One region of the Neoundibacterium parvum genome, then DNA from elsewhere that is predicted to be linked to it. Evidence: predicted binding sites of a transcription regulator. Region 1 holds the regulator's gene; the other holds the start of a gene.
What was found. The regulator sigma-54, encoded in region 1, starts transcription at its own class of promoters, with help from an activator protein. The targets are predictions, from matches to a motif close to TGGCANGNAANCTGCTTT.
Positions count from the first base shown of each region.

Region 2: EJN92_RS03050 (ammonium transporter) is a predicted target of sigma-54. The motif match lies at 2,611-2,628, and genes of this name have one in related genera.

Region 1 is NZ_CP034464.1:1,214,992-1,219,766, reverse strand. It holds gene EJN92_RS05155 (DUF4197 domain-containing protein) at 1-181, shown strand, start outside; gene EJN92_RS05150 (enoyl-CoA hydratase/isomerase family protein) at 282-1,373, opposite strand; gene hpf (ribosome hibernation-promoting factor, HPF/YfiA family) at 1,758-2,102, opposite strand; gene EJN92_RS05140 (RNA polymerase factor sigma-54) at 2,224-3,711, opposite strand; gene lptB (LPS export ABC transporter ATP-binding protein) at 3,729-4,472, opposite strand; gene lptA (lipopolysaccharide transport periplasmic protein LptA) at 4,474-4,775, opposite strand, start outside.
Region 2 is NZ_CP034464.1:688,915-693,689, forward strand. It holds gene scpB (SMC-Scp complex subunit ScpB) at 1-249, opposite strand, end outside; tRNA gene EJN92_RS03040 (tRNA-Met) at 541-617, opposite strand; gene EJN92_RS03045 (NUDIX hydrolase) at 780-1,346, shown strand; gene EJN92_RS03050 (ammonium transporter) at 1,360-2,562, opposite strand; gene aat (leucyl/phenylalanyl-tRNA--protein transferase) at 2,754-3,470, shown strand; gene EJN92_RS03060 (arginyltransferase) at 3,557-4,279, shown strand; gene EJN92_RS03065 (quinone-dependent dihydroorotate dehydrogenase) at 4,391-4,775, shown strand, end outside.

The sequences.
Region 1 (4,775 bases):
GGGGCAAGCGCATAAATTTGGCGTGGTTCCGGCGCAGCAAGCCAGTGTCGAAACCTATGTGACGCAACGCGCTTTAGATGGTTTGTATCTGATGATCGCTGAAGAAGAAAAAGCGATACGCCAGGACCCTATCGGTGCTGGCAGTAAAATTATTGGTAAGGTATTTGGCTTGTTAAAGTGAGTTGTGTCACGAATTTGGCGGCAGAGTTTACATTACTCTTGCTGCTAGTCTGAAACGCTAAGTGCCTGGCAAACCCAGCACTTAGCGATCAAAAATTTGGCTACAGCAGATCGCGTAAAGGGTGGGCGTAATCCGGCCAGACTGGTTCGAAAAAGCTGAGTATTAAGGCTTCGTCGATTAGCTCTAAGCTGGCTGGTGACCAGCGCGGCGCATAGTCTTTGTCCACCACCAAGGCCCTCACGCCCTCTAAGACCTCACCGTGTTTGAAGCAATGGCGCACCATAGTACGTTCCATGCGCAAACATTCTGCCACGCTCATCTTTGCACCGCGCCGCAATTGCTCGAGTGTGACGGCCATCAACAAAGGCGAACGTTTCTGCATCAGGATGCTGGTCTGCCTGGCAAATTCGGTCTGATCCTGCGCTAGTGAAGCCAAGACTTTCCCTGTATCTTTCCCAGCAAAATGTAAGTCTATCGCGGCGCGATTTTTGGCCAGTGTACTTTCTTCAGGAATAGCTTGTTCGGCATACGGAGCGGCAAACGCACGGATCAGATCACGAATATCCGTTGCGCTGCTAGTGCGCAACAAGTCCATCAAGGCGGGTAAGGCCGCTGTAGGAATATACACGTCTGCCAAATCAGCATACAGTGCATCCGCAGCATTGATGATTTCACCCGTCATTCCTAGGTAGGTACCAATTTCTCCCGGGCTACGCGCCAGAAAATAGCTGCCGCCCACATCTGGGAATAGCCCAATATTTACTTCAGGCATGGCCATCTTAGTGCGTTCTGTGACTATTCTGAGACGACAAGCTGGGCCCGCTTGGGCGATGCCCATGCCGCCACCCATGACTACGCCGTTTAGCAGGGCCACATAGGGCTTAGGGTAAAAATGGATTAAATGATTTAAGGCGTATTCTTCGCTAAAAAAATCTTCCAGCAAGGCACTGTCGCCCTTAGGTGTGGCGGTGCCTACATCGTAAAAAAAGCGTATGTCGCCGCCGGCGCAAAATGCCTTTTCGCTGCTGCTGTGGATAAAGACCGCAGTAACTTCCTCACTATCTTTCCATTGTAAAAGTAGGGCGGTGATGCTGCGCACCATCTCTAAGGAGAGCGAGTTGAGGGCTTTTGGCCTATCTAAGGTGATGAAACCGATACGATTTTGTATAACGCTCTGTACGTGATTATTCATAGAATTTGGCTTGCCACGAAGGTGATGGAAATAAGAAAGTCCAAGAGTGCCTGCCTGGTCGCGCAATCTGCATGCGGCTTACCGGCTAGATAGGCTGGAAACCCGCATAAACAGTGTGCGACAGGCATGCCTACTTTTGAAACACAAAAAACTCGACTTGCCGTATGCTTTCGCAGTGATTTTTAACTTAATTGAGACTGTCATTTTATCCATTTTTTAGCTGGATAGACAATGAATCTGGGGGCGATTGGAAAAGGGCGATGCTGCGCAGCTTGCCAAGGAAGCGTACAAACCAGTCTTGTCGTGGAGGTGGATTCTAGACGGAAACAAAAAAGGACGCTGATGAGCGTCCTAGTTTTGGATTCCCTTTGCGGGTTGCTAGTCTTACACTGAGGCTGGATCAGGAATATGTTTGATCGCTTGATGCGGATGTTCCTGAATTTTGTCTTTGTGTTTAATGACCTGTCTATCTAGTTTGTCTACCAGAGTGTCGATGGCTGCATACAGATCATGCGCCAGACTTTCTACGTGGATATCTTTACCGCTGATGTGCAGATTAATATCTGCCTTATGACGTTTGTCCTTTTCTCGGAGCTTGTCGACCGTCAGGGTGACGGCGATATCAATGACTTGATCGAAGTGTCGCCTGATACGTTCTAGCTTATTTTGTACATGTTCACGAATTGCAGGAGTTACTTCAAGGTGATGACCACTGATGGTGAGATTCATAAAACGCTCCTATGGTGATGTTACTTGATGACACTATCGCTATTACTATGGGCCCAATCTGAAAAACCTGTTTGAGCTAAATCATATATAGCAATTTAAGGCAAAATTTCAAGAACAATATTTACAAAGATTTTCGCAAGCTGACTGGTGGAATTTTAAGGGCTTCGCGGTACTTGGCGACTGTGCGGCGCGCAATGACCATCCCTTGTTCACCCAGCATGTCTGCAATCTTGCTATCAGAGAGTGGGCTTTTCTGGTTTTCTGCTCCTATCAATTGTTTGATGAGTGCTCGTATCGCCGTTGATGATGCTTCTCCCCCGGTTTCAGTGGCGACGTGGCTACCGAAAAAATACTTCAGCTCAAACATACCATGTGGGGTCAGCATGTATTTCTGAGTGGTCACACGAGAAATTGTACTCTCATGTAAACCCAGTGTATCAGCAATTTCGCGCAAAACAAGAGGGCGCATCGCGACCGCTCCATGTGTGAAAAAGTTACGTTGTCTTTCAACTATCGCTTGCGAAACACGCAAGATAGTCTCGAAACGTTGTCGCATATTTTTGATCAGCCAACGTGCTTCCTGTAACTGCGGGGTAAGGCTGCCATCGCCACGATTTTGCTTCATGATATTGGCATACATGCTATTCACGCGCAGCTTAGGCATGATGTCTTGGTTCAATACCACTTGCCAGCCGTCAGCCGATTTGCTGACGATCACATCTGGCACCACATAATCAGAACTGCTGGCGGCAAACTCGGCGCCAGGTTTGGGTTTGCACAAACGTATCACCACCTGCGCTTCACGCAAATCTTCATCGTCGCAATTAAAAATTTTCTTTAAGCGAGCAAAATCGCGTTGCGCAAATAAGCCTATTTGCGTTTCTACTATGGCAAGTGCGAGGCGGCGGGTGACGAAAGGGATTTTGGGCAGACGTTTGATCTGCAGCGCCAGGCACTCAGCGCAGTTGCGAGCGCCCACTCCTGGCGGGTCAAAACTTTGCACCATAAACAAGGCAAAATTGAGTTCTTCAGGTTCGACCAAGAGTTCTAGCGGAATGCTGGAATGAATATCTTCCAGACTCTCGATCAGATAGCCGCTGTCATCGAGAGCATCGATCACCAATTCCACCAAGGCCAGATCGCGTGGTTCACGCAGATTCAGGCGCATCTGCTCTAGCAAATGTTCTTTTAGGGAAATATGCGCCGCTTCTAATTGCGGTCTTCCCTCATCTTCTTCTGAGGATTTACTGCCTTGCGGAGCGTCATCAAAACTCCAGTCGGTTTCGCTAGGACTGGTACTGTCGCTAGGATTACTGACTTCAGAGACTTCGCCCGAATCGCTACTTGCATTATTCTGATCATCAACGGGGCTGACCCCGAACTCCGTTTCTGAGCGTGATTCTGTACTGCCAATAGCGCCGTCCGCCAACAAGCGTACCGCGCTATCGAGAGGATTATCAACCCGCTCCAGCATGGGATTTTCTATCAGCAAGTTTTCTAGCTCTTGATGCAGTTCTAGCGTAGACAATTGCAGTAGCCGTATCGATTGCTGCAATTGTGGCGTGAGCGCCAGATGTTGCGAGGTGCGTAGCTGTAGGCTTTGCTTCATGCCGATAATGATTTCCGCTACATGCGGAAATGCTCTCCCAAATAGACGCGCCTGACCGATTCATTGCTGATGATTTCTTGCGGACTACCACTGGCTAATACCGCACCCTGATTAATGATGCAGGCGTGGTCGCAAATGCCTAAGGTTTCACGCACATTGTGATCGGTGATCAAGACGCCTATGCCGCGTTTTTTCAGGAAAGCCACGATGCGTTGTATCTCTATGACCGCAATCGGATCGACCCCGGCAAACGGTTCATCGAGCAGAACGAAGCGCGGATTGGTTGCCAGTGCACGGGCAATTTCTACCCGTCTGCGTTCACCGCCAGACAAAGAGAGCGCTGGATTTTCTCGCAAGCCTTCGATTTGCAAGTCATTGAGCAAGGCATCGAGACGCTGTTCGATGGCGGCTTTACTTAAAGATTTTCCGTGTTCATCGGTTTGTAATTCGAGTACCGCACGGATATTGTCTTCCACCGACAACTTGCGAAATACCGACGCCTCCTGTGGCAAGTAAGATAGGCCAAGTTTGGCGCGCTGGTGTATCGGTAGGCGCGAGATATCAACGCCGTCGATATCGATTTTCCCCGCATCTGAGGGGACTAAGCCGACGATCATATAGAAGGAGGTGGTCTTACCCGCGCCATTGGGGCCGAGTAAGCCGACTACTTCGCCACTTTTCACTTCTAAAGAAACATCGCGCACCACCTGGCGCGCCCCATAGCGTTTTTGCAAACCCTGAATGACGAGTGTACTAGTCATATTATTTGATCGGAGTAACAAGATTGACTGGTTTTGCCAGCTTGGGTTGCAGCGTCAATTTCACGCGACCAGCACCTGGCACATGAGTGCCGTTTATGCTGTTTGTCGCAACAAACACGTCATTGAGGCTATCGTAAGAAAGAAACTCTCCTTCTTGCTCTTGCGTGACTTTTTTGCCTTCTAGATACTTGACACGTGCCTTCGAGATAAACCTGACTAATTCAGTTTTATCGTCGTATTCGATGCGATCGGCCACGCCCTCTACCCATAAATCATCGCCACCATCGCGTTTTTGCCGGAAGA
Region 2 (4,775 bases), 530 kb from region 1:
ATCGATATAAGCGCGCATTTCCGGTCGACTTTGAAAGCGCCAACCGGTCGATAAGCCAACCAATTCAATACCCTTATCCGACCAATCGCCACGCAGATCTTCCAACATGGATTTAATCGTATCCGCACCAACTGCAACTCCCTGACCATCCTCATCTTGAAATAACTTTTTCAAGGAATGTATGCTCAGTGGCTCATGCGCGCATAGCAGTGCGGTTTCGAGGACTCGCTTGGCCTCAGCTGTATTCATGCAAACTCTTTACACAGATGTTTTTGATCTCACGACGTAGCAACAGACTGAAAGTAGCACTATCAGCCCACACCAGCTCTTTAATTTTTGCAGCGCACCATACACGTGCATGCTCAGGGATCAGTCTGTCACTAAGGTTTGCCTAGCACATACATAAGCGCAAACAATTAAAAAAGACAGTCGATCAATTTAGTAGATACTAGATTGTAGTCCAGAATTTCGATATAGATAAAATTATATACGTGCGAGTAATAAAAAAGCCACGTTAATACGTGGCTTTTTTAATGAAACTGGTTGCGGGGGCAGGATTTGAACCTACGACCTTCGGGTTATGAGCCCGACGAGCTGCCAGACTGCTCCACCCCGCGTCTGATAAGTAGAACTATACATGAATTTGCTGCTTTGCGCAAATGCTTTATCACATTGCGAGATATTAGCGAGTGGAGTAATCAATGTAGAACTTAGATTCTCCAGACTTGCTGCGAACCAGTGCTACACTTTAGGCCTCCCTTTCGCCACCATCACGCACCATGAAATTTTGTCCCGAATGCGCCGCCCCCATCGTTCTTGAAATACCGGCTGACGATACCCGTGAACGCCACGTTTGCACGGCATGCAAGACCATCCACTATCAAAATCCCAAACTGGTAGTGGGATCAATCCCGGTATGGGAGCAAGATGGCGCGATCAAGATACTATTATGCAAGCGCGCCATACAACCACGCTATGGTTATTGGACGCTGCCAGCTGGCTTCATGGAGAACGACGAAACCACCAGTCAGGCAGCGCAAAGGGAAACCGAAGAAGAAGCCGGTGCAAACATCGCCCTGCATGAATTATTTTCCATTCTGAACGTTCCGCGCGTCAATCAAGTCCACCTGTTTTACCGCGCCACCTTATTAGACCTCGATTACCTTGCCGGCACTGAGAGCTTAGAGGTGCAACTATTTAGTGAGCAAGAAATCCCCTGGACTGAGATCGCCTTCCCCACAGTAAGCAATACACTCAAATTTTTCTTTGCGGATTTAGCCAAGGTCAAACAGGGCGGCAACTTTGAACTTCATACGCATGACTTGTTCCAAGCCATGCGCGAATAAAGCCCTCTCACCACTACCAACTGGTTTCACGCTCCGCAGTAGATGAAACCTTGTGGATAGACAGATCGGCACCCTCGAATTCTTCTTCCGGATCCAAACGTATCCCGACTAGTTTTTTGAGGCTGCCGTAAATTAGCCAACTACCCACTAGCGCAATCGAGATACCCAGCAGGGTGCCAACTAATTGCGAGGCAAAGCTGACGCCACCCAAGCCACCTAGCGATTTCAAGCCGAATATCCCAGCCGCGATCCCTCCCCAGGCACCACACAAGCCATGCAAAGGCCAGACCCCAAGCACATCGTCGACCTTCCATTTATTTTGGGTCCAAGTAAACATCCAGACAAAGATCGCACCGGCAATCCCACCCGTCATCAAAGCTCCCAATGGGTGCATTAAATCTGATCCGGCACAGACCGCCACCAAGCCCGCCAAAGGTCCGTTATACACAAAGCCAGGATCGTTTTTACCCATGACCAACGCCACCAAGGTGCCGCCCACCATCGCCATCAAAGAATTGATCGCCACCAGGCCGTTCATCTTATCGAGCGTCTGGGCACTCATGACATTAAAACCGAACCAACCCACCGTCAAAATCCATGCTCCCAAGGCTAAAAACGGGATGCTGGACGGCGGATGCGCTGCAATCGCGCCGTTTTTCATATACCGTCCGCGCCGCGCACCCAGTAACATGACAGCTGGCAAAGCCACCCAACCTCCAAAAGCATGCACCACCACCGAGCCCGCGAAATCATGAAACTCTTCCGAGAACATGGCTTTGAGCCAGGCTTGAATGCCGAAGCGCTGATTCCAGGCTATCCCTTCAAAGAAAGGATATAAGACCCCAACCAATAAGGCGGTAGCGATCAATTGTGGATAGAATTTGGCGCGCTCTGCGATACCACCCGAGATAATGGCGGGAATTGCCGCTGCGAAGGTTAGCAAGAAAAAGAACTTGACCAATTCAAAGCCATTACGCTGCACCAACACCTCGGCACCCGCATAAAACTGTATACCGTAGGCGATACCGTAACCGACAAAAAAATAGGCGATGGTCGACACCGCAAAATCAACGATAATTTTAACCAAGGCATTCACCTGATTTTTTTTGCGTACCGTACCCAACTCAAGAAAGGCAAAACCCGCGTGCATGGCTAAAATCATGATCGCCCCCAGCAAGATGAACAAGGCATCCGCGCCACTTTTGTGTGCATCCATATAAAATCTCCCGATAAATGTGCAAATACTAAATACTGACGCACTAGTAAAGCAATAAATGTACCAATTTAGTGCGAATTTAAATCATTGATTTATATACCTAATTTTTTCCAACTTATGACCCAGCTTAATTTTGCACCAAAATATAGCGCCTTTTTGGTGCGCGGCATGCGATACGCACTAGGGCGATCATGATTCCCTGGTTAGAACTCGATACGCCGTTTCCGGATGTAGGCCAGGCGTTGGGCGCAGATCAAGAAGCGGCAGGCTTGCTGGCCGCCGGCGCCGATCTGTCGGTTGCGCGTTTGTTAGATGCCTATAAACATGGGATATTTCCGTGGTACTCGGAAGGCCAGCCGATACTTTGGTGGTCTACCGATCCACGTATGGTCTTGATGACGGCTGAGTTTAAGCTTTCGGACAGCCTTAAAAAAACCATCAGAAAAACTGCCAAAGATGCGCGTTGGGAGTTGCGCTTCGATACTGCTTTCGAACAGGTGATGCGCGCCTGCGCGGCACCACGCCGCAATGGTGCTGGCACCTGGATCTCGCCCGAGATCGTCAAAGGCTACACAGATTTGCATGCCGCAGGCTATGCGCATTCGTCTGAAGTATGGTTAGATGGTGAATTAGTCGGCGGTGCTTATGGGGTCTGCATAGGGAAAATGTTTTACGGCGAATCGATGTTTGCACGGGTCAGCGATGCCTCAAAAATAGCGATTGCTCATTTGATATTTTTCTTGCGCGCACATGGCGTGGAAATGATAGACTGCCAGCAAGAGACCGCCCATCTGGCATCCTTAGGTGCGCACCCGATTGCCAGAAGTGATTTTGTACGCTGGATAGAACATGCTACCGAGCTGCCGAGCATCGCAGTTTGGCAGCCCCTGAAGAACTTCTCTGTTTGATTTTTTCAACTTAGGCTGAGGGTATGAGGGATGACTATGCTGACGACCACGAATGATAAGACTGACAGGCAAGCCTTACAATTATCATGACTCAACTCAACGATCTGCCTTTCGCCAGCATACAGTTCTATGCCACCGCGCCCTACCCATGCAGCTATCTGGATGGCTTACAGGCGCGCTCGCAAGTAGCGACGCCAGCGCATTTAATCAATGCGGATGTCTATTCCGAACTCATACAAAACGGCTTTCGGCGCAGTGGTATCTTTATCTACCGCCCGCATTGCGACAGCTGCCAGGCTTGCGTGCCAGTGCGGGTACGGGTCAACGAATTTCAAACCACCCGCAGCCAAAGGCGTGCATACAAAAAACATGGTGAACTGGTGGCCAGCGTGACGAGCTTAAGCTATCAGCACGAACATTATGAGCTCTACCAAAAATATCAAAACCACAGACATGCGGGCGGTGGTATGGACCACGATAGCCGCGATCAATATGCGCAGTTTTTACTCCAGAGCCGCGTCAATACTCGGCTAGTAGAGTTTCGCGATGCGCAACAAGTCTTGCGCATGGTCAGCATCATCGACATTTTGAGTGACGGCCTGTCCTCGGTCTACACCTTTTTTGATATCGAGGATGAAACCGCCTCGTATGGCACTTATAATGTGCTGTGGCAAATCCAGCAAACTCAGGAGCTCTCATTGCCTTACGTGTATTTGGGTTACTGGATAGCCGCTAGCCCGAAAATGGCGTATAAAACCAATTTTAAACCGCTAGACGGCTTAATGCGTGGCCAGTGGCAGCCGCTGTAAGCTTATGCTAAGCAGATACTCCACTGTGTATATTTTAACCCCCCACGTTTTATTGCGCGGACAGACCATTTTTTACCTATACTCCCCCTAAAATAACACTAACTAAGCATCATGCCCGCCAAATTACTGTATTCCCTGGTTCGACCTTTTCTGTTTTCTATGGACGCCGAAAGCGCCCACGATCTGACCCTGCCTAGCTTGCGACGCGCCCATGCGCTGGGCCTGACCCGCCTGGTGAACAAACCGGCATCAGATACGCGCCAAGTGATGGGGATAGATTTTCCTAATCCTGTCGGTTTAGCCGCTGGTCTGGATAAAGATGGCCGCTATATCGATGCACTCGCTTCACTCGGTTTTGGCTCTATAGAAATCGGCACGGTAACGCCACGCGCTCAGGCTGGCAACCCTAAGCCGCGCATGTTCCGCCTGCCGCAAGCGAACGCCATCATCAATCGCATGGGTTTTAATAATGGCGGGGTCGATGCCTTCGTCGCCA